DNA from 2 places in the Pseudobacillus sp. FSL P4-0506 genome. Region 1 is predicted to be linked to the other one. Evidence: riboswitches for the same ligand, from Rfam matches in the RefSeq annotation. Region 1 holds a riboswitch; the other holds the start of a gene.
The links. Region 1 has a riboswitch for thiamine pyrophosphate ahead of thiC (phosphomethylpyrimidine synthase ThiC). Riboswitches for the same ligand answer to the same signal wherever they lie in the genome.
Positions count from the first base shown of each region.

Region 2: it holds a riboswitch for thiamine pyrophosphate, as region 1 does, so the genes downstream of both, thiT (energy-coupled thiamine transporter ThiT) here and thiC (phosphomethylpyrimidine synthase ThiC) in region 1, are expected to answer to the same signal.

Region 1 is NZ_JBBOOI010000001.1:1,399,471-1,414,571, forward strand. It holds gene ribF (riboflavin biosynthesis protein RibF) at 1-92, shown strand, start outside; gene MKZ02_RS06765 (fumarylacetoacetate hydrolase family protein) at 225-1,016, shown strand; gene MKZ02_RS06770 (fumarylacetoacetate hydrolase family protein) at 1,013-1,810, shown strand; gene MKZ02_RS06775 (5-carboxymethyl-2-hydroxymuconate Delta-isomerase) at 1,828-2,229, shown strand; gene MKZ02_RS06780 (symporter small accessory protein) at 2,368-2,481, shown strand; gene MKZ02_RS06785 (sodium:solute symporter family protein) at 2,487-4,067, shown strand; gene gsiB (glucose starvation-inducible protein GsiB) at 4,230-4,631, opposite strand; gene MKZ02_RS06795 (KGG domain-containing protein) at 4,715-4,927, opposite strand; gene MKZ02_RS06800 (potassium/proton antiporter) at 5,198-6,673, shown strand; gene MKZ02_RS06805 (YvrJ family protein) at 6,712-6,849, opposite strand; gene MKZ02_RS06810 (DUF2922 domain-containing protein) at 6,906-7,124, opposite strand; gene MKZ02_RS06815 (DUF1659 domain-containing protein) at 7,141-7,356, opposite strand; gene MKZ02_RS06820 (polysaccharide deacetylase) at 7,535-8,677, shown strand; TPP riboswitch at 8,760-8,874, shown strand; gene thiC (phosphomethylpyrimidine synthase ThiC) at 9,022-10,806, shown strand; gene MKZ02_RS06830 (serine protease) at 10,825-10,992, shown strand; gene MKZ02_RS06835 (3-hydroxyacyl-CoA dehydrogenase/enoyl-CoA hydratase family protein) at 12,059-14,446, shown strand; gene MKZ02_RS06840 (acetyl-CoA C-acetyltransferase) at 14,493-15,101, shown strand, end outside.
Region 2 is NZ_JBBOOI010000001.1:2,760,646-2,775,746, reverse strand. It holds partial or broken gene MKZ02_RS13985 (MATE family efflux transporter) at 1-765, opposite strand, end outside; gene nagE (N-acetylglucosamine-specific PTS transporter subunit IIBC) at 922-2,808, opposite strand; gene nagA (N-acetylglucosamine-6-phosphate deacetylase) at 3,013-4,191, shown strand; gene MKZ02_RS13970 (GntR family transcriptional regulator) at 4,188-4,910, shown strand; gene MKZ02_RS13965 (SIS domain-containing protein) at 4,924-5,661, shown strand; gene MKZ02_RS13960 (dynamin family protein) at 5,713-9,504, opposite strand; gene MKZ02_RS13955 (DUF1801 domain-containing protein) at 9,554-9,997, opposite strand; gene thiT (energy-coupled thiamine transporter ThiT) at 10,424-10,990, opposite strand; TPP riboswitch at 11,061-11,162, opposite strand; gene MKZ02_RS13945 (L,D-transpeptidase family protein) at 11,542-12,036, shown strand; gene MKZ02_RS13940 (DUF3243 domain-containing protein) at 12,115-12,456, shown strand; partial or broken gene MKZ02_RS13935 (GNAT family N-acetyltransferase) at 12,641-12,811, opposite strand; gene MKZ02_RS13930 (branched-chain amino acid aminotransferase) at 13,032-14,123, opposite strand; gene MKZ02_RS13925 (ABC transporter permease/substrate-binding protein) at 14,278-15,101, opposite strand, start outside.

The DNA of each region.
Region 1 (15,101 bases):
TAAACATCAAATGGCTAAAATATATGTTTGGCAAACAAAAAGAAACAGCCGAAGTGAATGATTATATTCAAAGAGAGGACATGGTCATTTAACTGCTGATTTGTTAACAAATAAAAAGGAAAGAAGGGGAGCAGCCAAATGTCTCCCCTTTCACCCTGTCTGGATTTCTTTGAGAACAAGAGCATAAAAGTAGTTATACCTATTGTCAAAGGAGTGGAAAAGAGATGGTAACAGCAAAGGTGAAATTTCATGGCACGCTGCAATCAGATGAAATCAATGTGAAGCTGATGGAAGGTGTGGTGGAGAAGGAAGGCCAGTCTTTTAACTTTGATCAGCTGGTTGTAGATGCACCGGTTTCCGGTACTGTATATGGCACGCTCTTAAACTACAAAGGAGCCTTGGAAGCGCTGGGAGAGGCGGTCAGTGAGGCCCCTTACAAAGCGGCTCCTAAAGCCCCGATTCTTTATATTAAACCGGCAAATACAATCAATAGCCATAAACGGCCGGTTCCACTTCCAGAAGGCATCGAAGCACTTGAAATCGGAGCCTCAATGGGATTAGTCATTGGCCGTACAGCTACACGAGTGAGTGAAGAAGCAGCATTCGATTATGTAGCTGGCTATACGGTAGTCAATGATGTCAGTATTCCACACGAAAGTGTTTATCGTCCAGCTATTAGACAAAAAGCACGTGACGGGTTTTGCCCGATCGGTCCCTGGATCATCAAGCGTGAAGATGTGCCAAATCCTGATCGGATACATACCCGTGTATATATTAATGGAGAATTGCGCCAAGAAAACACAACAGCAAATTTAATTCGTCCAATAGCCAGGTTATTGGCAGACGTAACCGATTTTATGACGTTGCATGCTGGAGATATCCTGCTTGTAGGCATTCCTGAAAAGGCACCACTTGCCAAAGCTGGCGATGTTGTTCGCATTGAGGTAGAGGGAGTGGGCGCGCTCGAAAATACGATTGTGCCTGAACAAGAATTAGCAGAGGGGGGCTTAAAATGAAGCGGGCAAAAGTTGCTTATGCAGGAGCGATTCACGAAGCTGTAGAGAAAGATGAGGGCCGTTTGCAGCTGAATGACGGTCGAATGGTTAAGGAGGAAGATGTCGTATGGCTGCCGCCAGTTGAACCGCGGACCGTTTTTGCTCTTGGCCTCAATTATGCTGATCATGCTGCAGAGTTGTCCTTTAAAGCACCGGAAGAACCTCTTGTTTTTTTGAAGGGTCCAAACACATTCATTGGCCACTGTGGACAGACACGACGTCCAGGAGATGTAGAGTATATGCACTATGAATGTGAGTTGGCTGTTGTGATTGGCCGTCCAGCACGCAATGTGAAACGAGAAGAGGCGTATGATTATGTATCAGGCTATACCGTTGCTAATGACTACGCCATTCGTGATTACCTGGAGAATTACTATCGTCCCAATCTGCGTGTGAAAAACAGGGATACATGCACACCAATCGGCCCCTGGTTCGTTGAAAAAGAAGCTGTTCCAGATCCGATGAACCTAACATTAAGAACATATGTCAATGGAGAGCTCACTCAAGAAGGTAACACGAAAGATATGGTCTTCGATATTCCTTATTTGATCGAATATTTAAGTAGCTTTATGACGCTCAACGAGGGAGATATCATTTTAACAGGCACACCGAAAGGATCGGTGGATACGAAAGTCGGCGACGAGGTCATTACAGAAATAGAAGGCATTGGCCGCCTTGTTAATACTATTGTAGGAGATGAGACATTTGGCATTCGCACCGCTTCTGCGAAAGTAACATCCAAACAGACGATGTAAAAAAGGGGGGAACTTCTATGCCACACTTTATTATCGAGTATACAGATAATATAAAAGCAGAGGCAGATATTCCAGCCTTGCTAAAAAAAATCAATCAATCGCTTATTTCTCATGACGATGTATTCCCAGTCGGGGGGATTCGCTCCCGGGCGATTGAATTGCATGATTATTTCATTGCCGATGGCACAGAGGACGATGCATTTGTCCATGCTGCACTGAAAATCGGCGCTGGCCGCCCAGAATCGGTGAAAAAAGCGGTTTGCGATGAATTGTTTGCTATTATGAAGGATCACTTTGCTGATCTTTTTGCTAAACGTTACTTGGCTCTCTCAATGGAGCTAGTGGAATTTAGCGAGGCTGGCACGTACAAGCAGAACAATATACACGCCCGTTATAAGAAAACAACCTCAGAAAAATAGAATACGAAAATGAAAGTTGCATTGAGAGGGTTAATAGCACGGTTATCCTTTAGCTTATAACTAAAGCTTGTCCCATAACAAACTTTAGTTATGAGTCTTTTCTTTGTTTAAACAGAAAAATAAAAGGAGGAATTCATCATGTTTGGCATGGAAGATCCAATAATTGCTTTTGCCTGGATTGGCACCATTTTATCGATGATTGGCTGTGTTGTGTTTGGAGCAGTCATGTGGAATCGCGGGGAAGGAGAATGAAATAAATGAATTTTACTATATTAATTCCTATCCTTTTACTTTACTTGGGTATTATGTCGGCACTTGCCTATTATGGTTATAAAACAACAAAGTCAGAAGCTGATTATTTAGTGGGTGGACGAGGAATCAATCCTACAGTCATGGCGCTTTCTTATGGAGCTACCTTTATCAGCACCTCTTCTCTTATTGGTTTTGGCGGTGTGGCCTCATTATATGGATTTGGACTATTATGGCTTTGTTTTCTAAACATTGTTTTTGGGGTTTTTATTTCTTTTGTCTTTTTTGGGACACGCATTCGAAAACTTTCGGAAAAGCTGGAAGCATACACATTTGCTGAGCTTTTAGGAAAGCGCTATCAATCGAAGTTTATTACTGTATTTTCTGGAGTCATAATTTTTGTATTAATGCCTGCTTATACGAGTATTGTCCTTGTAGGCGGAGGACGCTTTCTTCAGGAAACTCTTTCAATGAACTATAATGTTGCACTGTTAGTATTAGCTGTCATTGTCGGCTTTTATGTACTAAGCGGTGGAATTAAAGCTGTTATGTATACCGATGCCTTTGCAGCGGTTGTCATGTTTGTCGGTATGGCTATCTTTCTGTTTATGGGCTATAAAGCAGTGGGAGGTGTGATTGACGGACATGCTGGATTAACGGCAATGAAGAATCTTGTTCCTCAGTCTTTAGTAGAGCAAGGGCATCGTGGATGGACCTCCATGCCGGAATTAGGTTCTCCTATTTGGTGGACGTTAGTCAGCACGATCGTTATGGGAGTCGGGATCGGTGTACTAGCTCAGCCGCAGCTTGTTATGCGATTTATGACAGTCAAAAACAATCAGGCACTGTATCGTTCGGTGATCGTTGGTGGAGTCTTCATTTTCTTTATGACAGGTGCTGCTTTTATGCTCGGTCCGATCAGTAATTTGTATTTTCAGGAGCATGTAGGAAAGCTTTCCATAGAGGTAGCTAAGGGAAATGTAGATCTCGTGATTCCCGCGTTAATTAATCATTTAATGCCGGAATGGTTCGTCTATTTATTCACGCTTACCTTATTGTCGGCGGCTATTTCAACTATCAGTTCTCTTATTCATTTGCAGGGATCTGCTTTTGGGCAAGATATTTTGAAAAGCTTTGGTATTCAATCGTTTTTAGGAATGGATGCTTCCCGTATCGGTGTGCTTATCGGTATTGTGGCGGCAGTTGCTTTGTCTTATGTATTGCCCGAAGGGGTCATCGCACAGGCGACAGCTTTTTGGTTCGGCATTTGTGCGGCTGGATTTCTCCCGGTTATGATTGGGGCGTTTTTCTGGAAGCGGTCGACGAGAGCAGGAGCTAAGGCCAGCATGATTGTTGGATTTACAGTTAGCATCTTAGGGTTTATGTTCCTGCACGAAAAGGAGGCTGCTGTCCTTGGGTTATCAAAAGCTTTATTTGGAAAAGATACATTGTTTGCTTATCCAATGACACATGTTGATCCATTGTTTTATGCACTGCCATTATCTACTATTGTCTTTATCTTTGTAAGTTTGCTTACGAAAGATAAACTAGAGAAGGAAGAACAGCAACAGAAGGAGAAGGCGGTGTGATGTCATCACTCTAGAGGGATGGGATTAAGACTTTTGGCAAACATTCACTTTCTGTGTTTCTCGTCAGACTGCGAAAAATAAGACTCTCATTGATGATCTAGACATTCTTTTCACTCAACAAAAAGGCCCTTATCAAAGGGCCTTTTTGTTGAGTGAAATTAATTAATCATTGTCACGTTGTTTTGCGCGAGCATTTCCGCCTTTTTCACCGATTTCTTCGTAGAAATCTTTATCATGGTTTTCAGAAGTGGCTTCTCCGCCTTTGCGGCCAATTTCTTGGTAGAAGTCTTTGTCATGATTTTCAGAAGTGGCTTCTCCGCCTTTGCGGCCGATTTCTTGGTAGAAGTCCTTGTCATGATTTTCAGCAGTAGCTTCTCCGCCTTTGCGGCCAATTTCTTGATAGAATTCTTTGTCATGATTTTCAGCAGTAGCTTCTCCGCCTTTGCGGCCGATTTCTTGGTAGAAGTCCTTGTCATGGTTTTCAGAAGTGGCTTCTCCGCCTTTGCGGCCAGCTTCTTCCACAGTCATTTTTTTGTCGTTGTTTTCATTGTTGTTTTTTGCCATTTTATACATCTCCTTTTAATTTAATGAATCATATGGTTTTTATTACCTTTTTATAAGATTATTAAACATTTATTTTTATATTTTTATTCGTTAGATTCTCTTTGCTCAGCGCGAGCATTTCCGCCTTTTTCACCAATTTCTTCATAGAATTCTTTTCCATGATTTTCGGCAGTGGCTTCTCCGCCCTTGCGGCCAATTTCCTGATAAAATTCTTTGTCGTGATTGCGGGCAGTAGCTTCTCCGCCTTTACGGCCAGCTTCTTCTACAGTCATTTTTTTATCTTTGTTTTCTGCCATTTTGTATCCTCTCCTTAAATGGAATATTTGGTGTACGCTTGTTATATATCCGCTTTAAAGTATTTAAAACCATATAATTATATAAAAAGTAAAAACCCCAACTTTTTTCTTAGATAAAAGTATTTATTTCCTTTAACTGTATGAGAAGATGTTAGAGAGAAGAAGGAAATGATCTGTCGCGCTTTAAATAGGAGGAAACCATTTATTTTGGAAAAGCTCTCCGCGTGTTATAGAATAGAAGAGACATTATTTTCTAGAAAGGAGAGTGCGATGAATTTTACAATTGAAAACATTGTTTTATTGTTTTCTATATTATTGTTAGTTGGTGTTATAAGCGCTAAGTTTTCTACAAGGCTTGGCTTGCCGTCGCTCGTCCTGTTTATCGCTGCGGGTATGGTATTAAATCAATTTGTCTTCTTCAACAATGCCTGGCTTGCCCAATTACTAGCAACCGTTGCATTGGTCATTATTTTATTTGAAGGTGGCCTGCAGACAAAGTGGGAAAGTGTAAAGCCAGTTTACAAGCCGTCTTTGTCACTTGCCACTATTGGAGTAATTGTTACCACTCTCACTGTCGGCATTGCTGCTAAGCTTGTACTTGATCTAACTTGGGCAGAAGGCATTCTTGTTGGTGCGATCGTTGGCTCGACTGATGCGGCAGCTGTTTTTAGTGTGCTTGGAAACAAGAATGTTAAACGGAAACTGGCAACTGTGCTCGAAGCAGAGTCGGCCTCCAATGATCCAATGGCCATCTTTTTAACGATCAGTCTTATTCAAGTAATTCAATCTCCTTCATTCGATCCTCTTACCCTCGTTTTGAGCTTTTTTTGGCAAATGGGGCTTGGACTTTTCTTCGGTATTTTGTTCGGTATAGCTTCCGTTTGGATTATTAATAAGATCAACCTCGATTCATCCGGTCTTTATCCGGTTTTATCTATTGCCTTATCTATTTTTGCCTTCAGTGTCGTTACGATCATGAATGCAAGCGGATTTCTAGCAGTCTATGTGATGGCCATCGTTATAGGAAACGCCGACTTAACTTATCGCCACTCTATTCTTGGTTTTAATGAAGGGTTGGCGTGGATGATGCAAATGGTGATGTTTATGATTTTGGGCCTCCTTGTTTTCCCGAGTGAGCTGCTTGATGTAGCTTGGCAGGGCATTATATTAGCTGTTTTCTTGATGATTGTTGCGCGTCCAGTTGGAGTATTTGTTAGCTTATTGTTTTCGAAAATGAACGTCAGGGAAAAGCTTTTTATTTCATGGGCAGGTTTAAAAGGAGCGGTCCCGATTATTTTAGGGACATATCCGCTCGTGGAGGGACTTGAACATGGACAGCTTATGTTTAATGTGGTCTTTTTCGTTGTTCTTTTGTCCACAGTGATTCAGGGAGCGAGCATTTCTAAAGCCGCTGAATTGTTCGGTGTGACCCGGGCAGGGAAAAAAACTGAATCGCCTCACAGTTTGGAACTTATATCCATTGGCAAGACGAACAGCGAGATGGTAGAAGTGCGCATTTTGGAAGAATCAGCTGCAGCCAATAAGCGCATTCATGAAGTTGATTTGCCGCCTAAAACGTTAATTACCGCTGTTATACGGGGCGACCAGCTTATTACTCCGGAAGGGTCAACGAAGCTTTTTCCTGAAGATGTGCTTTACGTGTTAGTGAAGAAAGAGCAGAAAAATGAATTGAAAAAAGTGATGATGAAAAGAAAGGAAAAGCAAAAAAGCGAACAGCTCACATAAGAGAGGATCACGTGTATACAAGTGATCCTCTCTTATTTTTAGTTACGCATTCTTTCAGGCAAGTTCTGAATAGATTGGATTACACCGTCCAGTTTTATTTCGATTCTATAAAGTAAATAAAAGGTGACGGCAATCGGAAAGCCAACTTCCTGAATAAAAGGCATGAGTGTCTCCATTTTTTATCCTCCTATGAAGAGTAGGAAAGCCGAGAAACCGGCTTTCCTTCTGCTTGCTAGTTAATGGGAATAGGTGTCACGCTGCGGTCGATAACATGAGCCCCTTTGATGCCTGTCAAAGCTCCGGAAGTCGAGTTAAATACGTTTGACTGAATGATTGCGGTCATGGCTTGTTTTACGGCCAATGGGTCAATCGGTTCTTTAGGGTTTTCAATCGACAATGTCGCAGTTTTATCTAACTGGGTAGCAAATTGCAACTGAAGAACTTTAGCCATTTTTTATTTCCTCCTGTTAATTGATTTCAAAATAATCATTCCTTGCAATTGTGACAACTGGTTTATCAGTTAAAGTAGCAATCGCTGTGCCAGCTGTTTCTAATTCAGTTGCCGTTGCCATTTCATTCACATTGGCAAAAGTTTTTGTTTTGTGAATTGGTTTTCCTTCATCATTTAACCCGTGATCAAAGACGAGACTTAACGTGGACTTCATCAATATTGCTTGTGCCATGCTGATCACCTCCTTTCACTTCCTACATACAGAAAAAGAGTGATAAAGGATACCCTCCTGCATAAAATTTAATAAGTAATATTTTTAATATTTTTGTAACATAAGTGAAAAATATGTATTATAATGGTGAAAAATAGATAAATAGATAAAATTTAGAGGGAAAAAAGGGGTAAGAGAGATGAAGAGAAGATTAATAATCATGTGCAGCTTCCTACTGCTGTTTATTTGTGCAGGGGGAATGCCGACTCATGCGGCCGAGAAGAAGAACATTTACATAGGGCTCCATGATAAAATGCTGCCGTTTACAACAGGAGAAGCCTTTATCATCAATGGTCAGGCAGTTGCTCCATCAGAAAAACTATCACGCTATTTATATATAAAAGAAACCATCAAGGAAAAAGAAGGAGTTTATATCTTTGAAAAAAACGGCCAGCAGCTGAAAGTAAACATCAAAACGAAGGAAGCCTTGCTCGACGGGAAAGCTGTGGCCCCTGCAGTTACTTACACTGAAAATGGCAAGTTTTATATTGGAATTCGCTGGATTGCAGAGCAATTTGGTTTCCAGGCAGATTACTTGAGTGAGCATAAAACAGTACGCCTCTATACGAAGGCTGGATCAAAGTTGTCCAACGAAGAGTTTTTAGTGGCTAATCAACCGTTTTTTGATCGATTGAAAAGTCCGCCGCCAGCTAAAAAGCCAGTCGCTTATGTAACATTTGATGATGGTCCAAGTGCTCAATCAGCCAGCATTTTAAAAACCCTTGCTTCTCAGCAAGTGAAAGCAACATTTTTCTATATTGAACCCAATATTTCAAGGTATGGGGCTGCGGCGAAAAAAGCTGCAGCAGAAGGGCATTACCTTGCCCTTCACAGCGTAACCCATAAAGTGAACCCGCTTTATAAGTCGCCACAAAACTTTATAAACGAAATGGAAAAAACAAATCAGACATTAAAGAAAGTGACTGGCCAGTCCTCTGTTTTGGTTAGGGCTCCATTTGGAAGTTCCCCTTATCTAAAACAGCCATTCCGTGATGCTTTAGTTAAAAAAGGCTATCGGTTGTGGGATTGGGATATAGACAGTGAGGACTGGAAATATAACACATCTTCGAAAGCGCGTATTTTGCAAAATATTCAAGCGGGAATTAAATTGCAAAAGAAGAAGGGCGATCAGAATGTTGTCATTTTACTGCATGAGAAGAAGATCACTGCAGAAATGCTTCCGCAAATTCTAGTTTATTTAAAGAAGGAAGGATATGAACTGAAAGCTTACAATCCCTCTGCCCATGTAACCCAGAATTTCTGGAAGGACGGAAGACTGTAATTAGTTGATAAAACGGTGGAATTTTCTGAATAAACATATTTACTTTTATAGCAGCTCTATGTATAATGGAGTCAAATTAAATAGTTATAACTAGGGGAGTCCAATGAGCTGGGCTGAGAAAGGAACGCGATGAAGTTTCTTGACTCTTGGGACCTGATCTGGTTCATACCAGCGTGGGGAAGTTAAAACAGTTATTTATTATGATTACTTCTGCATACATATTAGCCGGGTCCATCCATTGATTGGACACCGGCTTTTTTATGTACATGAGTGAGCTTTTCCACATGCTATGCCCTGCATCTCGTCCTTAAACGATTAATCCGTTGAAAAGGAGAGATTTTTTTATGTCCACATCCTCATTAAGTGAAAAAAACATTTCCATTATGTCCAGTTTTTCGGGTAGTAAGAAAGTTTATATTGAAGGTTCTCGTCCTGATTTAAAAGTTCCCATGCGTGAAATCAACCTCACTCCAACAACTGGTACGTTTGGTGAGGAAGAAAATCCGCCCGTGCGTGTATATGATACGAGCGGTCCTTATACAGACCCTCATTACACGCTTGATATTACAAAAGGATTGCCGACTATTCGCAGTCCGTGGATTAATGAACGCAATGATGTAGAGGCGTATGAAGGAAGAGAGATAAAACCTGAAGACAATGGCTATAAAGAGAAAAATGATCCCCGAACCAATCATCATCTATTCCCTAGGTTAAAGCGCCAGCCACTGCGTGCAAAAAAGGGAAAGAACATTACGCAGCTTCATTATGCAAAAAAGGGAATCATTACACCCGAAATGGAATTCATTGCAATCAGAGAAAACATGTCACCTGAGTTTGTCCGCGAGGAAGTAGCGAGAGGAAGAGCAATTATTCCAGCTAATGTCAATCATCCGGAAATTGAACCGATGATTATTGGGCGCAATTTTCATGTAAAGATTAATGCAAACATCGGTAATTCAGCTGTTTCCTCGTCAATCGAAGAGGAAGTAGAAAAAATGACATGGGCAACACGCTGGGGAGCGGATACTATTATGGATTTGTCGACAGGAAAGAATATTCATACGACCCGTGAATGGATTATCCGTAACTCACCCGTTCCAGTGGGGACTGTCCCTATTTATCAGGCGCTTGAGAAAGTGAACGGTGTAGCAGAAGCTCTTACTTGGGAAGTGTATCGTGATACATTGATTGAACAGGCGGAACAAGGGGTAGATTACTTTACTATTCATGCTGGAGTGCTTCTCCGCTATGTGCCATTAACAGCTAAGCGCATGACTGGGATTGTCTCACGCGGTGGTTCAATCATGGCTCAATGGTGTCTCTATCATCATCAGGAAAATTTTTTATATACTCACTTTGAAGAAATCTGTGAAATTATGAAAGCCTATGATATTTCTTTCTCTTTAGGAGATGGACTGCGTCCCGGCTCCATTGCTGATGCCAATGATGAGGCACAATTTGCTGAGTTGGAAACACTCGGGGAGTTGACTAAAATTGCATGGGAACACGATGTGCAAGTAATGATAGAAGGACCCGGCCATGTGCCTATGCACCTTATTAAAGAGAATATGGATAAGCAGCTTGAAGTTTGCCAGGAAGCCCCTTTCTACACACTGGGTCCGCTAACAACGGACATTGCCCCAGGCTATGACCATATTACCTCTGCAATTGGAGCCGCGATGATCGGCTGGTACGGCACAGCGATGCTTTGCTATGTCACACCGAAAGAGCATTTAGGGTTGCCCAATCGGGATGATGTACGCACTGGGGTAGTGACTTACAAAATTGCTGCTCATGCTGCCGATTTGGCGAAAGGGCACCCCGGAGCTCATAAGAGGGATAACGCGCTGTCAAAAGCACGATTTGAATTTCGCTGGAGAGATCAGTTTAACCTGTCCTTAGATCCGGAACGTGCGCTGGAATATCACGATGAAACCTTGCCGGCGGAGGGCGCAAAAACTGCTCATTTCTGTTCAATGTGCGGCCCGAAGTTTTGCAGCATGAGGATTTCTCAAGATATTCGCAATTATGCTAAGGAAAATGAAATAAATACAGATGAAGCATTTGAAAAGGGGATGGAGCAAAAGGCGAAGGAGTTCAAGCAAGCCGGCAGCAGTATATACCAGTGAGCGGGAGGAGAAATGCAGATGACTGTCCATAAAATTGAACGGGAAATTGATCAATTAAAAGCAAAGCTGGTCCTTCTACAAAATCGTTTAAGGCTCATTCAGCAAAATTGTGACCATCATTATAGAGGTAATCAGTATTATGAAACTTGTGCCAAATGTAAAAAAGTGAATGTTTTATATTATTAAAGTGAACGGCCGCGAGAAGATTCTCGCGGCCGTTTTTATAAAAAAGAGAGGTAAAGAATGCATTAAGGGGGGCTGTGCGGGTGGGCATTCGCACAGCCGCTGTGCATATTATTCTTTCTGATGAGAGAACAGCAACGGGACAAGTAAACTGTTCATGTATTTATCATATTTTAATTGAGAATGAATGTCAACTATAATTGATAATGATTTTCAAAATCAATGAGAATGGACCCCTCTTCTGAGCAGCAAGGGACAGGATAAACAGAGAGACTAAAAAAACTTGGGCGAGGAGTTATGTGGAGAGCGCGCGATTAGGATCATTCTTGTTAGCAGATACGTTTCCTTATAGTATTAAACCAATCACCTTGCTCATAGAAGTCTAACCCCTTGCAATATTTTCTCACTAACCTTGAATCTTTTGACTGGCTAATCGATTATTGAGCCGCTACCTTGACCCTGCTATTTTTAATGTAACGATTATGGAGGAAGGACGATGAAGATACTCGCTTTTTGCTAGTTGGGATGAGACAGAGGGTTCCAAATAATCAGGTACTTCGCTAATTAATTATGATGGTTGAGCATGTATATAAATGAACATTGGAATAAAGTGTGTGAAGTGAAGATTGTCTTCAAGGTAGTGGACTGAAGGCAGTCTTTTATTTGTATTCTCAGAAAGTGCTCTGTCTAACAGCTTTCAATTAAAGGAGTTAATTGAATTGGAGCACAGTTAAAGGTTTACGTCCTTTTACTAAAATGAAGAAAAACCATACAGCTAAATGCAGAAAAAATAGCATATGTCCTTAAGGCGATGTAAGTAAGCTGATAGGATATTTTATATGAGTTCTTTAACAATTTTACAACATAAAAATAGTAGGAATTTAGGTCAATATTTATATAATCTAGTTTTTAAAGGAGGAAGAGAGGCATCCATTTTGCGAAAGAAATCAAATGAAGTTTGAAAATTTCAATTTTTTCTTCTTTATTCGTTGCACCAAATGAAAGGTTGGGTTATATTAGTAATAGAAATAATGAATGAGCATTCATTCAAAGATGTGAAGGGGGAATTATGTTGGTTCAGCACATTCAAAAGGCTGCCGTTTTAGGTTCAGGCGTAATGGGTTCAGGAATTGCTGCTCATTTGGCGAATATCGGTATCCCGACTTTATTATTAGATATTATTCCGCGCGAGCTCACAAAAGAAGAGGAAGCGAAAGGTTTTACAATTAACGATAAAGAAATCAGAAATAAATTCGCTGCCAATGCTTTGAAAAAGCTGCTAAAGCAAAAGCCTGCTCCGCTCACATCGAAGAACAACATTCAATATATTACAGCGGGAAATCTAGAGGATGATTTAGAACAACTAAAAGATGTTGATTGGATCATTGAAGTGGTGGTAGAAAACTTAAATGTAAAAAAACAAGTGTTTGAAACGATAGAAAAATATAGAAAGCCCGGCAGCATTGTCAGCTCGAATACGTCAGGAATATCCATCGAGGCGATGGCGGAAGGGCGTTCAGAAGAATTCCGCCGTCACTTTCTCGGTACCCACTTTTTTAATCCGCCACGTTACTTAAAGCTGCTCGAAATCATTCCAACGAAAGATACCGATCAAGAAGTACTCCAATATATGAAGACGTTTGGTGAGGATACTCTCGGTAAAGGAGTAGTAGTCGCCAAGGATACGCCAAACTTTATTGCCAATCGTATTGGAACATACGGATTGCTGAAAACGGTTCAGGAAATGACAAATTCCGGACTTTCCGCCGGTGAAGTAGATTCCATTACCGGGCCATTAATTGGCCGGCCGAAAAGTGCCACGTTTCGCACGCTTGATGTAGTGGGGCTTGATACGTTTATTCATGTGGCCAACAATGTTTACGAGCAAGTAGAAGGAGAAGAAAAACAAGTATTTGATGTACCGGAATTTATGGAGAAGATGCGCGATAACGGTTGGATTGGCGCAAAGAGCGGCCAAGGCTTCTTTAAAAAGGAAGGTAAAACCATTCTGGAGCTTAATCCGACAACAATGGAATACAGTGAACGTAAGAAAATGAAAGCGGCTTCAATCGAATTGGCGAAGCAGCAAAAAGGATTATCGGCAAAATGGAAGACGCTCATCTACAGTGATGACAAAGCTGGAAATTTTTTATGGAAGATCATCGCACCGGTGCTGATTTATTCGGCTCGCCTCACTGGCGAAATTGCCGATGACATTGTCTCGATCGATCAGGCAATGAAATGGGGATTCGGCTGGGAGCAAGGACCGTTTGAAATATGGGATGCGATTGGCCTGCCATCTTCTTTGGAAAAAATGGAGGCAGAGGGCTTCGAAATTCCGCTTTGGGTGAAAGACATGATGGAAGCCGGCCATTCTTCTTTCTATAGAGAGGAAAATGGAGAGGTGTATTTTTATCATAACGGCGGGTATCAAAAAGTTTCTGTCAGCGAGAAAGTAATTGATTTAAAAAGGCTGAAGAAACAAGGAAAAGTTCTTAAAAAGAACAGCGGGGCGAGTTTGATTGATATTGGGGACGGCATTGTTTTGCTTGAGTTTCATTCACCGAACAATGCGATTGGCGCGGATATTGTTCAAATGATTAATTACGCGGTTGATGAAACAGAAAGAAATTACAAAGGGCTTGTCATTGGAAACCAAGGGAAAAATTTCTGCGTCGGCGCTAATTTAGCTATGATTTTGCTGGAGGTACAGGATGATAACCTCTGGGAAGTAGATATGGTCGTAAAAGGCTTCCAGCAAGCAATGATGAAAGTGAAATATTCGAGCAAACCGGTCGTTGCTGCTCCATTCTCGATGACACTTGGCGGCGGTGCAGAAGTTTGTTTGCCGGCTGCGCATATTCAAGCAAGTTCGGAGACTTATATAGGTCTTGTGGAAGTCGGTGTCGGGCTTATCCCGGGTGGCGGCGGAAACAAGGAGCTCTATTTAAAGCATTTAGAGCAGATGGCGAATGGTGTACAGATTGACCTGCAGGCAGTGGCTAACAAGGTATTTGAAACGATTGCCATGGCTAAAACGTCGACTTCGGCAGCAGAAGCAAGAGAGAATAATTTCTTATCGGAAGCAGACGGAATCAGTATCAACAGTGACCACCTGCTATATGATGCAAAACAGGCGGCTTTGTACCTTTATGAAGCTGGCTATCGGGCGCCAAAGAGAAAGAAAGTTCCTGTTGTAGGGGAAACGGGGTATGCAGCCTTACTTTTAGGTGCACGATCCATGCTAAAATCAGGCTTTATTTCAGAGCATGATTTTAAAATCGCTTCAAAATTAGCGTATGTTATTGCCGGAGGAAAGCTGCCGTTTGGAACGGAAGTGGATGAAGAATATTTGCTTGACCTCGAACGGGAGGCGTTCCTCAGCTTAATTGCTGAGCCAAAATCACAACAGCGCATGCAGCATATGCTCGTTAAAGGCAAACCGCTGCGCAATTAACTAGATTCTTATTCCAATAGATAAAAAAGCGAGGAGGAGAAAGCTGATGAAAGAAGCGGTAATCGTTGCCGGTGCTAGAACACCGGTCGGGCGTGCGAAAAAAGGCACGCTCGCCACAGTCCGCCCAGATGATTTGGGAGCGCTTGCGGTGAGAGAGACAGTGAAGCGCGCAGGGAACTACGAAGGGGAAATCGATGACTTAATCATAGGGTGTTCCATGCCAGAAGCAGAGCAGGGACTGAATATGGCGCGAAATATTGGCGCACTTGCTGGTCTTTCGTATAACGTACCAGCCGTAACTATTAACCGTTATTGCTCCTCCGGATTGCAGGCAATTGCTTATGCTGCGGAACGGATCATGATTGGCCAGGCAGAAACGATTATTGCTGGAGGAGCAGAATCAATGAGTCTCGTGCCAGTCATGGGGCATGTTGTCCGTCCGAATCTCCGCATTGCAGAAGAAATGCCGGAATACTATATGAGCATGGGGCATACAGCAGAAGAGGTTGCCAAAAAATATGGTATTACACGCGAGGAGCAGGATGCGTTTGCCATTCGGAGCCATCAGCGGGCCGCACAAGCCATTGCAGGCGGGAAATTTGCAGATGAAATGGTGCCCGTGGAAGTCACAATTCGAGAAATCGGACCGAATCAC
Region 2 (15,101 bases), 1.4 Mb from region 1:
TAGCGGCCATCCCTGCAGAAATAACCGTCATTTGCAACCCAGCTGGAATCCCCTGTTTTAAGATCAGAGTTACTTCTTTTTTGGCAGGGATCGAAGGAATGGTGAACGGAATCAATTTAAACCGAATGCTAACTACTAGACCATACAAAAAAGCGGCACCTTGAGCGAAAATGGTGGCATAGGCGGCACCGTCAATGCCCATGTCTAATACACGGATAAATAATGGATCAAGAACAGCGTTTAATATAACCGCCATGGAAACAAAGCGGATAGGCGTCTTGCTGTTTCCGAGCGCCCGAAAAACCGTGCCAATAAAGTTGTAACCGAATAAAAAAAGAATGCCAATAAAGTTTATTTGTAAGTAACTGACCGCTTCAGGAACCATGGCGGATGGCGTATCCAGCAATCGTAAAATATCTTCTGCCAAAAAAAAGCCAGCTATACCTAGGCTAATGACAAAAAAGTTAAAAGGACGATAAAAGCATTTACGTATCTTTTTAAATGCTCAGTGTCATCTTTGCCTTTTAACTGCGACAGAATGGTCAAGGTGGCATTGTTAATGCCAATGATAAAAGATAACACTGTAAAGATGACGGTGCTGGAAACAGCTACTGCCCCTAGTGCATTCGCACCGAGTAAATTTCCTACCCACAAGCTATCAATGAATTGATAAGACACCTGTAAAAGGTTGGTCAGCAAAATTGGCAGAGAAAAGGTAAGCAGCTGCCTACAGATGTTCCCTGTCGTGAAATCATGCTGTTTCATTCTTGTACTCCTTTTTGTTCTATCATAACGAAAAACAATGGAAGATGTGCTGAAAATGCTTCCAAAAGAGAAAGCAAGATGTTTGGCAGCTGAAAAAACACCGTCTGGTTTAGACGGTGTCGTATGATGACTAATGATTATTTGGGCCTATCTGTATTATACAATTTTAATGAGGTCCGAGGTGCCTGTGCGCATCTCCCCTGTTTTATTCAGTTCAATCGCCTGTCCTTCTTCGAGGTTAGTAAAAATAACCGGCGTTACAGCTGAAGGAGCATGTTCATGAATATAATCTAAATCGACTTTCAAGAGAGGTTCCCCTCGTCGGATTCGATCCCCATCTTTTTTAAGCGCTTCAAACCCCTCTCCTTTTAAATGAACTGTATCAAGGCCGACGTGGATCAATACTTCATGCCCTTCGTCTGAACGAAGACCAATGGCATGCTTGGTAGGGAAAATAGTAACAATTTCTCCGTTAAACGGAGCTTCCACTACGTCTCCTGTTGGCTCTATCGCAAATCCATCCCCCATTAATTTATTAGAAAATACTTCATCAGGCACTTCTGAAAGCGGCATTACACGGCCGGCAATCGGCAAAGAAAAATCGGTCAGTGATCCAGGATGGTTCACTGAAGTCATTGTATTTTCCGTTGAAGGAGCAGAAGGTTGTTGTCCGGACATGATATTTTTCATATCTTCATATACAAATTGCACATTTGTACCGACGATGACTTGCACGCCTGTTTTTCCAAGCTTCATTACACCACGAGCTCCATTTGCTTTTAAAGCTTGATCTTTCACTTTTTCGCTATCGGCTACTGTCAGGCGAAGACGAGTAGCACAATGATCAAGAGACGTGATGTTGTCCTTTCCGCCTAGATTTTCGATGAAAGCAGCCGCCATGTGTCCAGTTGTTCCGTCACCTTGAACAGCTAGTCCTTCTTTTTCTGAATCAGCGGTTTCTTTTTCTCTTCCTGGTGTTTCAATATCGAGCTTTTTAATTAATGTGTAAAAAATAACAAAATACAAAACAGCATATACAATCCCTATTGGTATAAGGAAAAGCGGTTTTTGAGCGATACCAAAGTTTAAAAAGTAGTCAATTGCTCCCGCGGAAAAACCGAAGCCATGATGAATGCCGAGCATCACACTGATTGCCATGGACAAACCAGTTAATAAAGCATGGACGACATACAGAAGCGGCGAGAGAAACATAAATAGAAATTCAATCGGTTCTGTAATACCAGTTAAGAAGGAAGTTAAAGCTAAGCCGCCGAGCATGCCGGCTACTGCTTTTCGCTTTTCTTTCTTAGCAGCAGCAATCATCGCCGCCGCTGCTGCAGGAAGCCCGAACATCATAATAGGGAAAAATCCAGTCATAAAGGCACCCGCTGTCGGATCACCGGCAAAGAAGCGCTTTAAGTCTCCATTTGCCCCATTGAACTCACCAAACACAAACCAAACAAGACTATTTAAGACATGGTGAAGCCCTACTGGCAATAGCAGGCGATTTAAGAAACCAAAAATACCGGCTCCAAGAGCACCAGCGCCTGTAATCCATTCTCCTACATTATTAATGCCTTCCTGAATTGGGGGCCAAATCACACCGAAAATACCGGCAAGAATGATCATCGCAAAAGAAGTAACGATAGGCACAAAGCGCTTGCCTCCAAAGAAACCGAGCCACTCTGGGAGCTTTATACCGGAAAATCGGTTATATAAAAGCCCGGCCGTAATCCCTGAAATAATTCCGCCAAGCACATCCATATTAATGTCTTTATTAATAGCCTCTGTCCCATTCGACAAGACGAAATAACCAACAGCCCCAGCTAGCGCAGCGGCCCCGCTTCCGTCTTTCGAAAGGCCAATCGCAATGCCGATCGCGAACAAAATGGCTAAGTTAGCAAATACTGCATCACCAGCGGCAGCGACGAATGGAATTCCTAGTAAGTCATCTTGGCCAAGCCGCAGCATTAATGCTGCGGCTGGCATAACAGCGATCGGCAGCATTAACGATTTGCCTAGTTTTTGTAAAAAATTCAGCATATATTCATATCTCCTTTTAAAATGAATGAAAACGCTTTTGTTGGGAAAACTGTATCACAAAACATTTATAGTTGTCTATACCAATTTTGCGGTTTATCATGATATTAGAATGTGCTTTTTTTCATTCTTTATGACCAATTTAGACAAAATTATGGTGAACAGGTACATTAATAATGAACTTCTTTATAGAAAAGGATGACGTACATGAGCGATTATATTTTAACGGGGGCGACAATTTTTGCAGAGAACGAGACTATCTCTGATGGCTTTATCCGTGTAACTAACGGAAAAATTGCTTCATTTGGCCGCTGCAATGATGGCGAACAATCCCCAGAAATGCCAGTCATTCAGCTTCCAAAAGATAGCCTGATCATTCCAGGGGCGGTCGATATTCATATTCATGGAGCTGGAGGAGCCGACGCGATGGATGCCACGGAACAATGCTTGCAAACGATATCGTCAGAATTGCCAAAGGAAGGCACCACCTCCTTTTTGGCAACAACCATGACCCAATCACAGGATGCTATTCAAAAGGCCATACAAAATGCAGGAACATTTCGACCTGACCGTCCAGGCTATTCAGAGATGGTTGGCATTCACCTGGAAGGGCCTTTTATTTCAAAAAAACATCCCGGCGCCCAGCCAAAAGAAGCGATTATGCTTCCTGACGCCTCCTTGTTTGATCAATGGCAACAGATGGCAAACGGCCGGATTCGGCTGGTAACAATGGCTCCGGAGGAACCTGGTGCTATCAGCTTTGTTCAATCCCTTGTACATTCCGGCATCACCGTATCTGCCGGACATACAGATGCGACATATGAACAGCTGCTTGAAGCTGAGTGTGCTGGTGTTAAGCACGTTACCCATTTATATAATGGCATGCGAGGCATGCATCATAGAGAGCCTGGAACAGCTGGCGGGGCTTTGCTCATCGATAGCTTGTTTATAGAAATGATCGTCGATGGCATTCATATTCATCCCGAAATGGTCCGGCTTGCTTTTCGCCAGAAAACCGCTGACAAAACTGTGCTGATTACCGATGCTATGCGGGCAAAGGGGCTGAAAGACGGGCAATATGAGCTTGGCGGCCAGCCTGTCGCTGTCGAGGGAGGAAAAGCTACTTTAGCCGATGGTACGCTAGCGGGAAGTACGCTAACGATGAATCAGGCGATCAAGAATATGATGAGCTATACTGGCTGCTCGATCCGCGATATTATAAAAATGACAGCCGAAAATCCCGCCCGCCAAATTGGAATATTTGATCGTAAGGGCAGTATTGCTTTGGGGAAAGATGCGGATCTAGTCGTATATAATAAAGATTTAGATATCCAGTGGACCATTTGCCGCGGTGAAACGGCTTTTTTACAGGAGGATTTTTTATGATTAATAAGCAGTCCCCCTTGCCTATTTATTTTCAAATTGAAACGATGATCCGCCAGCAGATCGAACGTGGCGAGCTAAAACCGGGAGAGGCTCTTCCTTCTGAGAGAATCTATGCGGAAGAATTCGGCATTAGCCGCATGACTGTCCGACAAGCTATTACGAATCTTGTCATAGCAGGTCTTCTATACAGAGAGAAAGGGCGTGGCACATTTGTCGCTGAGAATAAAATGGAGCAGCATCTCTCTGGCCTGACAAGCTTCACAGAGGATATGAAAAAGCGCGGCCTTACGCCAGGAAGCCGATTGCTTACATTTCAAATAGCGCCGGCCCCAAAGAAAATTGCTGGCCGTTTGCAAATTAAAGAAGGCGCGCCTATATACGAGGTTACCCGTCTTCGCTTGGCAGATGATGTGCCGATGGCTTTAGAGACACTGTTTGTTTCCACAGATCTCGTTAAGGATCTGAATGAAGAGATTGTCATCAGCTCTTTGTACGAATATGTGGAGGGAAAGTTGAACTTAAAGATCGGTCATGCCCTTCAATCGATAGAAGCGATTTCTCCTGGTGAAAAAGAGCGGGAATATTTGCAGGTTTCAAAAGATGTGCCTGTTATGCTGATGGCTCGGCACACTTTTCTGGAAGACGGCCGTCCATTAGAATATGTACAATCATCTTATCGGGCAGACCGGTATAAATTTATGATTGAAATTAAACGATAAGAGGATGAGTGCAATGTTTCTTGCTTATATGGAAAAAGTAGCGCATTTGTTACAGGAGACTGCCCAAAAACAAGCAGACAGTGCTCAGCAAGCTGCTCACACGATTGCCTCCTCTATAAAAAATGGCGGGATCATTCATGTGTTCGGCTGTGGTCATTCACATATGCTTGCTGAAGAACTCTTCTATCGGGCCGGCGGACTTGCTTGCATCAATCCAATTTTTATCGAAGAGTTAATGCTTCATAAGGATGCCGTCCGTTCTTCTTCGTTAGAACAGGAGCAGAACTTCGCCTTCTCATTTATGAAGGATATTCCGATCCAGCAAGGCGATGTTTTCATTGCTGTGTCTACGTCGGGCATCAACCCCGTTCCAATTGATGCACTGCTTTATGCTAAGAAAAAAGGAGCTGAAACACTGGCACTGACATCGCTTGCTTACTCTGAGCAGGCGTCTTCCAGGCATAAAGAAGGCATCAAGTTGTTTGAGGTGGCCGACCTGGTCATTGATAATGGTGCTCCTTATGGAGATGCGATTCTTGCGCATCCGCATGCCGATGCAGAGTTTGCCCCTGTTTCAACTGTCATGGGAGCCGCATTATTAAATGGGATTATGGCTGAAGTTATTTCTATACTTGCTGACAATAACTATAAGCCACCTATTTTTAAAAGCAGCAATGCCGGAGACTCAAAAGAGCATAACCACTCTTTAATTCAACGCTATTCACCGGTTATAAAACTATTCGAAAATTAAATCAGGCTGTTCTGAAAATATGTCTGTTTTCAGAACAGCCTGATTTAGTATTCAGAAAAGTCCAATTTGCAGCTCGTGAATCAGTTTTTTGTAGTGGGCGGCTTCCGATTTTCCGGCAAGCGCCGCCAACCTTCCTGCTACCTGCTCTTTTATTTGCTCTTCTATGTCCTTTCTCGCCTGTTCTAAAAGCTTGCCATAGAACGGGAGAAAGCTTGCTTTCATATGCTCCTCTTCCTCACGGATATACTGGTGAACAGGCGGGATAAGTGTTTTCTCGATTTCATCCCTGATTTGTTTGTTTCCATCTTCTGCAAAAAATTGCAGAGGCGTTTTGTATTCCTTAAACAGAGAAGTAAATAAGCCTGAATGTATTTCTTGAAGACCGGGTTCAAAAAATAAATCCGGCGCTTTTTCTACAATTGTTTCCTTCAAGTCAACCGATGGCAGCAGCTGTTTCATTTCCTTCTCAAGCGATCGATAAAGCTCATCCATCCTTTTTTGCATAAAGATTTGGAATCGAAAAGCAGCAGTCCTCATTTCTTGCGTCATCTCCCCGGCAACAAATCGAATGATTTCATTCGTCATTCGGTGCAACGCGGTGAACGTGTCATCAAAAGCATCAAAAGCCGCTGGACTAAAGATCAGCTTAAATTCATCATTATAGCGATAGAAGAGGCGCTGTCTTGCATAAAACAGCAGCTCTTTAATTTCTTGTTGAAAAGCCTCCTGCTCGGCTGTAAACGACCGATTCTTTAAGTAAAGAAGTGCTTCCGTCAATTGTTGGGAAAGTCGCTGGCGATAATTTTGTTGTTCTGTTTCGTCTGCTTCAGCGAGCCGAAGCCGCCGTTTCAACTCGATCACGGCCTCGTCGGCATCCAACTCTGCCTGATGCAGTACGGCAACGGCCAGTGCCTGCTTTGTAAAAGGGTAAAAATAATGCTCGAACAAAGAGAAACCCGATAATTCCAGTGCCTGCTCAACCGGCATATACTCATTTTCCGATAAATTCAAAAGAGCTTCATACTGTTTTTTATCTTCTGCCGTTAAAGAGTGAGCGGCCCCTCTTTTGGACAGCAATGCCAAATGACTTGACACTGGGAAGATGCGCGCTTGCCGAATTCCATTTTTTTCTAAATTTCGTTCTACATGGTGAAGCACATCGAATAAGTCGCTTTTCGTTGCAGCAAGATCAGCAGCATTAACGATAAAAAACATTTTATCTTTCTCGATAAAATTCTTCATTTGGCCGAGTTGTGTTAAGAAAGCCTGATCTGCTCGCGAGAAAGCATGATTATAATAGGTAACAAATACGATAGAGTCTGCACTCGTTATATAATTAAAAGCCATTTCTGTATGCCGGGCATTCATGGAACCCGCGCCAGGTGTATCGACAAGAACCATCCCCTGCTCTGTTAGCGGAGAGGAATAGTAAAGAATAATACGTTCAACAAAACAGGCCTTTTCCTCCATGCTGACAAATTCAATGTAGCTCTCTGCCGTTCTGTGTGCTGTCTGTCCGAGATACTGTTTCATTTCTTTATAGCCCGCGAGAGCGGCACGCAGAAAGGCAAACTGTTCAAGTGGCAAAGCGGTAAGCGGGCTGAACCACTCGTCCTCTTCTTCCCCCTCTCCATTCCCCTCCTTTCCCGGCGCCAGCTTCTTTTCTACCAGCTCATCATGCTTCTGTAAAAGCAACTGTAGACTTTCTATGCTGCCAACCGTTTTTCCGCTTAGCTCTAGCGCCTGATTTATATCTTTAAGCAGCTGGTCTTCTGTTTTAAACAACAGTATAACTGTTCCGTGGGAATGCTCGGCATCAGGCATACGAATTTCATTGATCGCCGCTGTCGTCGGATTGGGGGACACTGGCAAAACCCGCTCACCTAACAAAGCGTTCGCAAATGATGACTTGCCAGCACTAAACGCGCCAAATAAAGCAATAGTGTATTCATTTTTTTCCAAACGCTCAATTCGTTGATGAAGCTTTTCCATTCTCTGTTCCATGTAATTAGCCTGCGACAAAAGGTGGGCTTTTCTTTTTACCTCCTTAATCCGCTCGTCTAGATTAATAGAAACAAAAGCCGTTTCCTCAGATCGGCTGCTCCACTCTCTAGCGGCTTCACCAATAGAAACGAATGGCTTTCTTTTTTGACTGGCTAGTGGTTTTGTCTTTTTAAAAGCCTGAAAAGGTTTTTTCTCTACTTTTTCCTGGCCGCGTACAGCGAGGATAGAAAAGATGTTTTCATACAACTCTGTTTCGTTTGCTTTTAACTGTTCCCGCTTTTTCCAATCCTCCATTTTTTGATATATCTCTTTCTCTTCTTTAGCAAGCAGAACCCGCTTCTTGCGGTTATTTTCCTTTGCCTGTGCTTCCAGCGGTTCAACGAAAGCAGCAAATGCCTGGCGGTACAGGGTCTTCATTTCGGAAGTGACGTCCTTCGCATAGTTTAATACGTAATCATCTGTAAGCATTGCTCCACTTTTGACGAGCCTTACGAGCAAATCTGGAGAAAACTGGACTTCGCATTGGCGAACTCTCTCTCTGAGCTCATCATTTATTACATCAAATGAGGTTAGCAGCTTGATAACCTCTTCTTTAAAGGGGATGTCAATGTAAGACAGCCTATTCTCGTTTAGTGTTTGAAACAGCTGCTGCAAGCGCCATTCTTTTTCTTTTTTTGTTCGTTTGCGGGAAAAGAAGCCGCGCACTTGAAAGGAAAGTTCACGGGACTCTAAAAATTGGCGCACAAAAATGCGCGCATAATAATCTAAAAGCTTGGCATTGTTAAAAACAGTTGACAGCATTTGATCAAACAGCGGAATAAACAGATTGTCCCGCTCTCTTATCGCTTCTTTTCGCTCATTGAACTCTCGGCGTTCTTCTTGAAGCTGCTGAAAAGAAGCCGTACCTATAAGCCGCTCATCATATTCCTCAAGCTCGGTTCTTGTTTTTTTCCGCTGCTTGTGAAAAAAGCTCATGGCAACGACTAGTGCTTCCTGTAGTACATGAGCCGTGATTTGCTGTTGCCGGTCAGCGATTTTTCCCGACAAAAGAGCTTTCAATTCGCTCAGTTGGTTATAAGCATGGTCTGCCTCTTTTAACGAAGTGAAATAAAGGCCGTTATATGAAAGGCGATGCTCAGCAAATGATTGCTGAATACGGCTTAAAAATTCAGTAAGCGACAGTTCACTTGCTATGTGTTTATCGATTTGGTTAACGATTAAATAGTTTTCTTTTCCTCTCTCCGCAAGCTGGCGATTAAATTCAAAGTTTACAGGAGATTGCACATGATTATAGTCCATCATGTAAAAAACAAGGTCGGCCAAGTGAAGCTTGGACAAAGCACTTACCCGGTGAGCATCGTCTGTTGAGTCAATTCCAGGCGTATCAAAGATGGCAACTCCTTCAGGCAACTGGCCTGTACGATGGGATATTTCCACTTCTTCTACTATATTGCCGTTGACGCAATATGCTTGAATGTCACGGATATCGTAAGGGTAAGGGAACACTTTTATAGTCCCATCCTTAAACCAAACCTTCGCATACGGCTCTCCTTCTTTTACCTTGACAATATTGGCGCTTGTCGGAATCGGACTGGATGGCAGCAAGCTTTCTCCCATTAATTCATTGATCATGGAAGACTTTCCGGCTGAAAAGTGGCCATAAAAGGCGATGATATACTCCATGTTTTCCAGTTTTTCGATCAGTTCGGCACATATATAGGCACTTTGCTGGTCACCGTACTTTAAAAATAAAGCATGAAGCTGCTCTAGTTTTGGCAGAAGCAAGGCGCGGGTTGGTTTCTGGTTAGCGAGCCAGTTTTTTAATTTCTCGGTTAACATGCAGCATCCTCCTTTCTGCTTTCAGCGGTATTTTATTTACGCACTCCCCCTATGTAATCTCGGCTTCTTTGCCTATTTCTGGATAGGTTTCTTTTAAAAATGCTACGGATTGTTTGATTAATACTTTTAAAACATCAACATTAATATCGGCTAATTTATTAATATAGACGCATGCTTTCCCAGTAGTATGTTTTCCGAAGCTTTTTAACAGTTCCTCACGCTTTGTGTCACCCGGTGCAAAATACAAACTTATTTTAGCTTTTCGAGGTGAAAAGCCAACTAACGGTGCGTCTCCTTCATGGCCGGATTTATATTTATAATGATACGAACCGAATCCAATAATGCTCGGCCCCCACATTTTTGCTTCAAAACCCGTCGTTTCGGTAAAAATATCTAGTAATTTATACGCATCTTCCCGTTTTTTGGGGCTTTCAATAGCTTCAATAAACTCAATCACATTGTTATCCGTTTCCTTTGTTTTTAACTCATACATATAGAGTCACTCCTATATTTTTAACTTTTATACAGTCAAAGCGAGTATAACTGCGGAAGTGCAGGTCGCTTAGCTACACCAGCTGTAAATTAATCAACTAACGTAATCAGAAATATCGTCTCCAATTTCCAGTGCGCTACGATAAAGATTTCTCTATCAATCTTTATTACTCCTTTATTAAGCGCAAATTCTCAAGTTAACAGTCTATATGAGAAAGCAGGAAAGAATCAAACGTTCTCTACGCCCCGTTGTAAATGGCAACGTGACCGGCTTGGCATTTTAGCAGCCCTTAATAAAAAAATTTTCTGAACAGACTCGCAGCTCTTCTACAAATATAAGAATAAAAAGCGGGTTTCGGCAAATCCTCTCTCTGCACAAAAAAACAGGAGCTGAATTTAATGGATCAGCTCCTGTTTTATGTGTTTATTAGTAACTGGCCGAACTATTTTCAACAGGAATGGACTGTTTGTAAAAGCGCGGCGCTGTCTTTTTCAAAAATAGTAGTACAGCTGACGTAATTAACATTTCCGGAAGCAAATAAGAAAGGTTGTACAAGAAAGAATAAACGGCGACCGGTGTTCCTTCCGGTGCCGAACTGCCGAACCAGACGACGCCGGAAACGAAGTGGCAGATAAAACGAAACACAGTACCTAACAATAGACCGGCAAAAATACGGCCCGTTGTAACTGGTTTATGGAAAACAGCAAGGCCTCCGAGTCCGAGTACAGCATAAGCAAGAGGATAATCCAACACGAGCTGCACTGGATGCACAACGTATCCACCTGTCATTAAGCTGATCAGCCCAACCAATAGACCTGTAATAAAACCAGCCTGCCAGCCGCGGCGAAAGGCCATGACGAATATTGGCACCATGACGAGGGAGATAGAACCCCCGAATGCCCAAAGAGCGCCAAACTCGACATAGCTTAATATAAGCGATAATCCTGCCATGACAGCAATTTCGATCATCGTAACCAGTTTGTTTCTTTCCATAAAAAATCCCCCTTTTCTTATCCAAAGGGGTGTACGGATACAACGGATTCTTCCGCTTATGCGAATATTTCCTGTATCTGTCACACTTTCCCTACGCTGGTACTAACCAGATCAGGTTCTTAGAGTTGAGGATGGTTCCTCTCTCAGTCTAACGACACCCCTAGTGGACTTATTGCTCTTACTATAGCATAACTATAAGGAAAATGAAATACGGGGAATCATCTCCGGTGCTTTACAGTAGTAAAAGATGGCTAGATTTTTAGAGTGACTTTCATAGGAAATTATCCATCATCTCAGCGATTTCATAAAAACTGGACTCTGCCTCTCGGCTTAGTTGTGTTACTGTCTGTTCCACATGAAAGGATTCTTTCGACTAAACGATACAATCTTATAAGGGCCTATTCATATTCTCTTCCCTCTTTTGGATGTGCCTGACTCTTTTTATTTAAAGCGTATATCTTACTCTCTTATTTCATATACGTAAGTGAATATCAGGCGAAGCATCTTTTCATAAATACTTGTTTTAAAAATATATAAAATCAGGTGAGCCGATGAATCATATTGTTAAGAGCGGTGAAACATTGACGTCTATTGCAGCGGATTACCGCATTCCTGTTTCTCAATTGATTGCAGCCAATCCGGGGATCAATATTCATTCTATCTATCCCGGCCAGCAGCTGCGTATCCCGGGACTTCCTGATCCTTCTTCTCTTCCTTATTCAATTAGCGTTTCATTGTCACAGCGCAGGCTAACCTTATTTCGTCAGGGGAAAGTACAAAAAGTCTATCCGGTGGGGGTTGGTAAAATGCTGACTGAAACGCCAACTGGAGATTTTGTTATTATTAATAAAGCACCAAACCCAGGCGGCCCATTCGGAACGATGTGGATGAGTTTATCGAAGAAATCTTATGGCATTCATGGAACGAATAATCCTTCTTCTATCGGCAAGTTTGTCTCTAAAGGCTGCATTCGCATGTATAACCGTGATGTAGAAGAACTGGCTAGAACCATTCCAATCGGTACTCCAGTTCGCATTAGACCTTAAATCGCTGAAAATTCATCTGTTGCATGTTTGAAAACAAGCAAAGGGGGGCATAACGAAACAGTAAAGGAGGAATGACTGATGACAGAAGAAAATCACGCGATTCATAAAGACGGGGAACTGCAGCCGGATATGGTGGATGATACACTTGAACGGATAAGCCCCGAAAGAATGGACAGCATTCTTGAGAATTTCAATTCCTTTAAATCTTATTTGAAAAAAAGAATAGAACTCGCTGAAAAGATCGGTTTAAATGAAGAGCAACTGGCGATTGCTACAGAAAAAATTGCCGACTATCTGGCTGATCATGCCGAGCCGAAAAACAGAGAAGAGAAGCTTCTTCAAGAGCTTTGGAATGTCGGGACACAGGATGAGCGTCACCACCTAGCTCATATGCTTGTTAAATTTGTGGATCAAGAATAGAGTGGTTCTCTTTAGTGCAAACGAAGCACTATTTACGATAAAAGCCTGATATGGAGCAATCTTATATTTAACAGTCAATGAAAAAGCCTCTATGCATTCAGGGGCTTTTTCATTTGTTTCTGATCCTTCTTCTCCCTCCAAATCTTAGAAGAAAAGCGCTTTAATCAGGTTGGCATGTTGTCTCTTACTTTTGATATGGGGATGAGTTCTTCTCTTTCCACTCACTAGCTAACACTCCATAAATAACATGGCCTCCACAATGATTGTATAACCATTCGGCTTGTCGGATCGTCCCCTCTTCTACAAACCCTAACCGTTCAGGAAGGCTTCTGCTCTTTGTATTGTCAGGAGCAGCGATCAAAGAAACTTTTTCAAAAAGAATGTAATAAGGGCCTCTCCCTCGTGACAGCTTGGGTTTACTCGAATGAGCTTGAAACCCGTCTCCCTATTTAATGCTATATGAGCTGAGGCATAGAGAGTAATAAAAAAAGAGAAGCGAATCGCTTCTCTTTTAAGGTGTACCGGTCCTTTAGTTTTTCTTTGTCATCAAACTCTATCAGTTTTTGGAAAAATTTTTATTTTACTTCGGCATACTGTTCTACTTCAACTGTCCAGTTGAATGGATCTTGTTCCTTGCCGTTTTGAATACCGGTAATAGAGCTGTACAGCTTTTTAGCGATTGGACCAGTTACACCCTCGTTAATGACCATCTTCTCATTATTCCAGAATAATTCTCCGATTGGAGAAATAACCGCTGCTGTTCCTGTGCCAAAGGCTTCTTCTAACTGTCCAGCCTTATATGCTTCACGAATTTCTTCCATAGCAATGCGGCGTTCGGTTACTGTCAGTCCCCAAGATTTTAAAAGCTCGATGACAGAGTTTCTTGTGACACCTTCTAAAATACTGCCATTCAAAGCAGGTGTGATAATTTCTCCGTTGATTTTAAAGAAGACATTCATGCTGCCTACTTCTTCAATGTATTTCTTTTCTAAGCCATCTAACCACAAAACTTGAGTATATCCTTGACGTTCAGCCACTTCCTGCGCCTTTAAGCTGGAAGCATAGTTACCGGCTGTTTTCGCTTCTCCTGTCCCTCCGGCAACCGCACGAACATATTCGCTTTCAACCAGTATTTTTACCGGATGAATGCCTTCTTTGTAATAAGCACCAACCGGCGATAAAATAATGATAAATTTATAGTGGTTTGATGGCGCTACTCCAAGAAACGGCTCGGTAGAAATGATGAATGGGCGAACATAGAGAGACGTGCCTTCTGCACTCGGAATCCAGTCTCTTTCTACTGAGATTAATTGCTTTAACGCTTCCAAAGCAAAGTCTTCATCCACCGAAGGAATACAAAGACGCTCATTGGAGCGATTCAAGCGTTCAAAATTTTTCTTAGGACGGAATAATAGCACTCGATTGTCTTCAGTAAGATACGCCTTTAATCCTTCAAACACAGTCTGCCCATAATGAAAGACCATGCAGGCTGGATCTAATGAAAGTGGTTGGTAGGGAACAATACGTGGATCGTGCCAACCTTGCCCTTCCGTATAATCCATAATAAACATATGGTCCGTGAATATTTTTCCAAAGCCCAGTTCTTCTCCTTGTGGCTTTGGCTTTCTTTCAGGACTTAAGTTGAGTTGGATAGTATGTTCTTTCATTCGCACTGTCTCCTTGCTGTATATGAATTTGGTGAAAAGTAAAGGGATAAATAATTATATACGTACCATTTTACAATTTTTTAGAATCTTTTCACAATAGTTTAGTGCAAAATTATTGTAAAACATTTTCATTTTTTTGTCCAACCAGATTTTTCTATTTCAAAAGTCCTTCCTCTTTTAAAAATTCCTCCGCCACCTTTTCTGCTTCTTGATTCGCTACATTCACTTTATAATTCATCTCTCGCATCTGCTCATCGGTCACTTTTCCTGCCAGCTTATTTAGTGTCTGTTCAACCTCCGGATACTTTTTCAATGTTTCCTCTCTTAACAATGGGGCTCCTTGATATGGTGGAAATAGATGGAGGTCATCTTCTAACACTGTTAAATGGAACTGTTGCAGCTCACTATCTGTAGAATAAGCATCTATTAAATTAATATCTCCCGACTTGATAGCCTGGTAACGCAGCTTGGGCTCCATCGTTTTGACGAATGGAAAATGGAGATTGTATTTTTTTTGAATGCCACGGTAGCCATCTTCACGATCAGAAAACTCTAATGTAAACCCTGCCTTCATTTGTTTTTCCACTTTTTTTAAATCCGAGATTGTTTTTAAGCTCAATGTTTGTGCTGTTTGATCCGGCACGGCTAATGCGTAAGTGTTATTGTAAGCCATCGGGCGAAGCAGTACCATATCATACTTTTCAAGCAAACCGGTTTGCGCTTGTCGATACACCGCTTGCCGATCTGTGCTCTTTGCTTCCTCCTTTAAAAATTCAGAAAGAGCCGTTCCTGTAAATTCCGGGTAAATATCAATTTCTTTCGCACGCAGAGCATTAAAGACAAAAGATGTTTTCCCGAGCCCTGGTTTTAATTCCACTTGCAGATCGGTATCTTGTTCAATGAGCAGTTTGTACATATTCATTAATATTTCAGGTTCACTGCCCAATTTCCCAGCAATAACAAGCGTCTCCTGCTTGT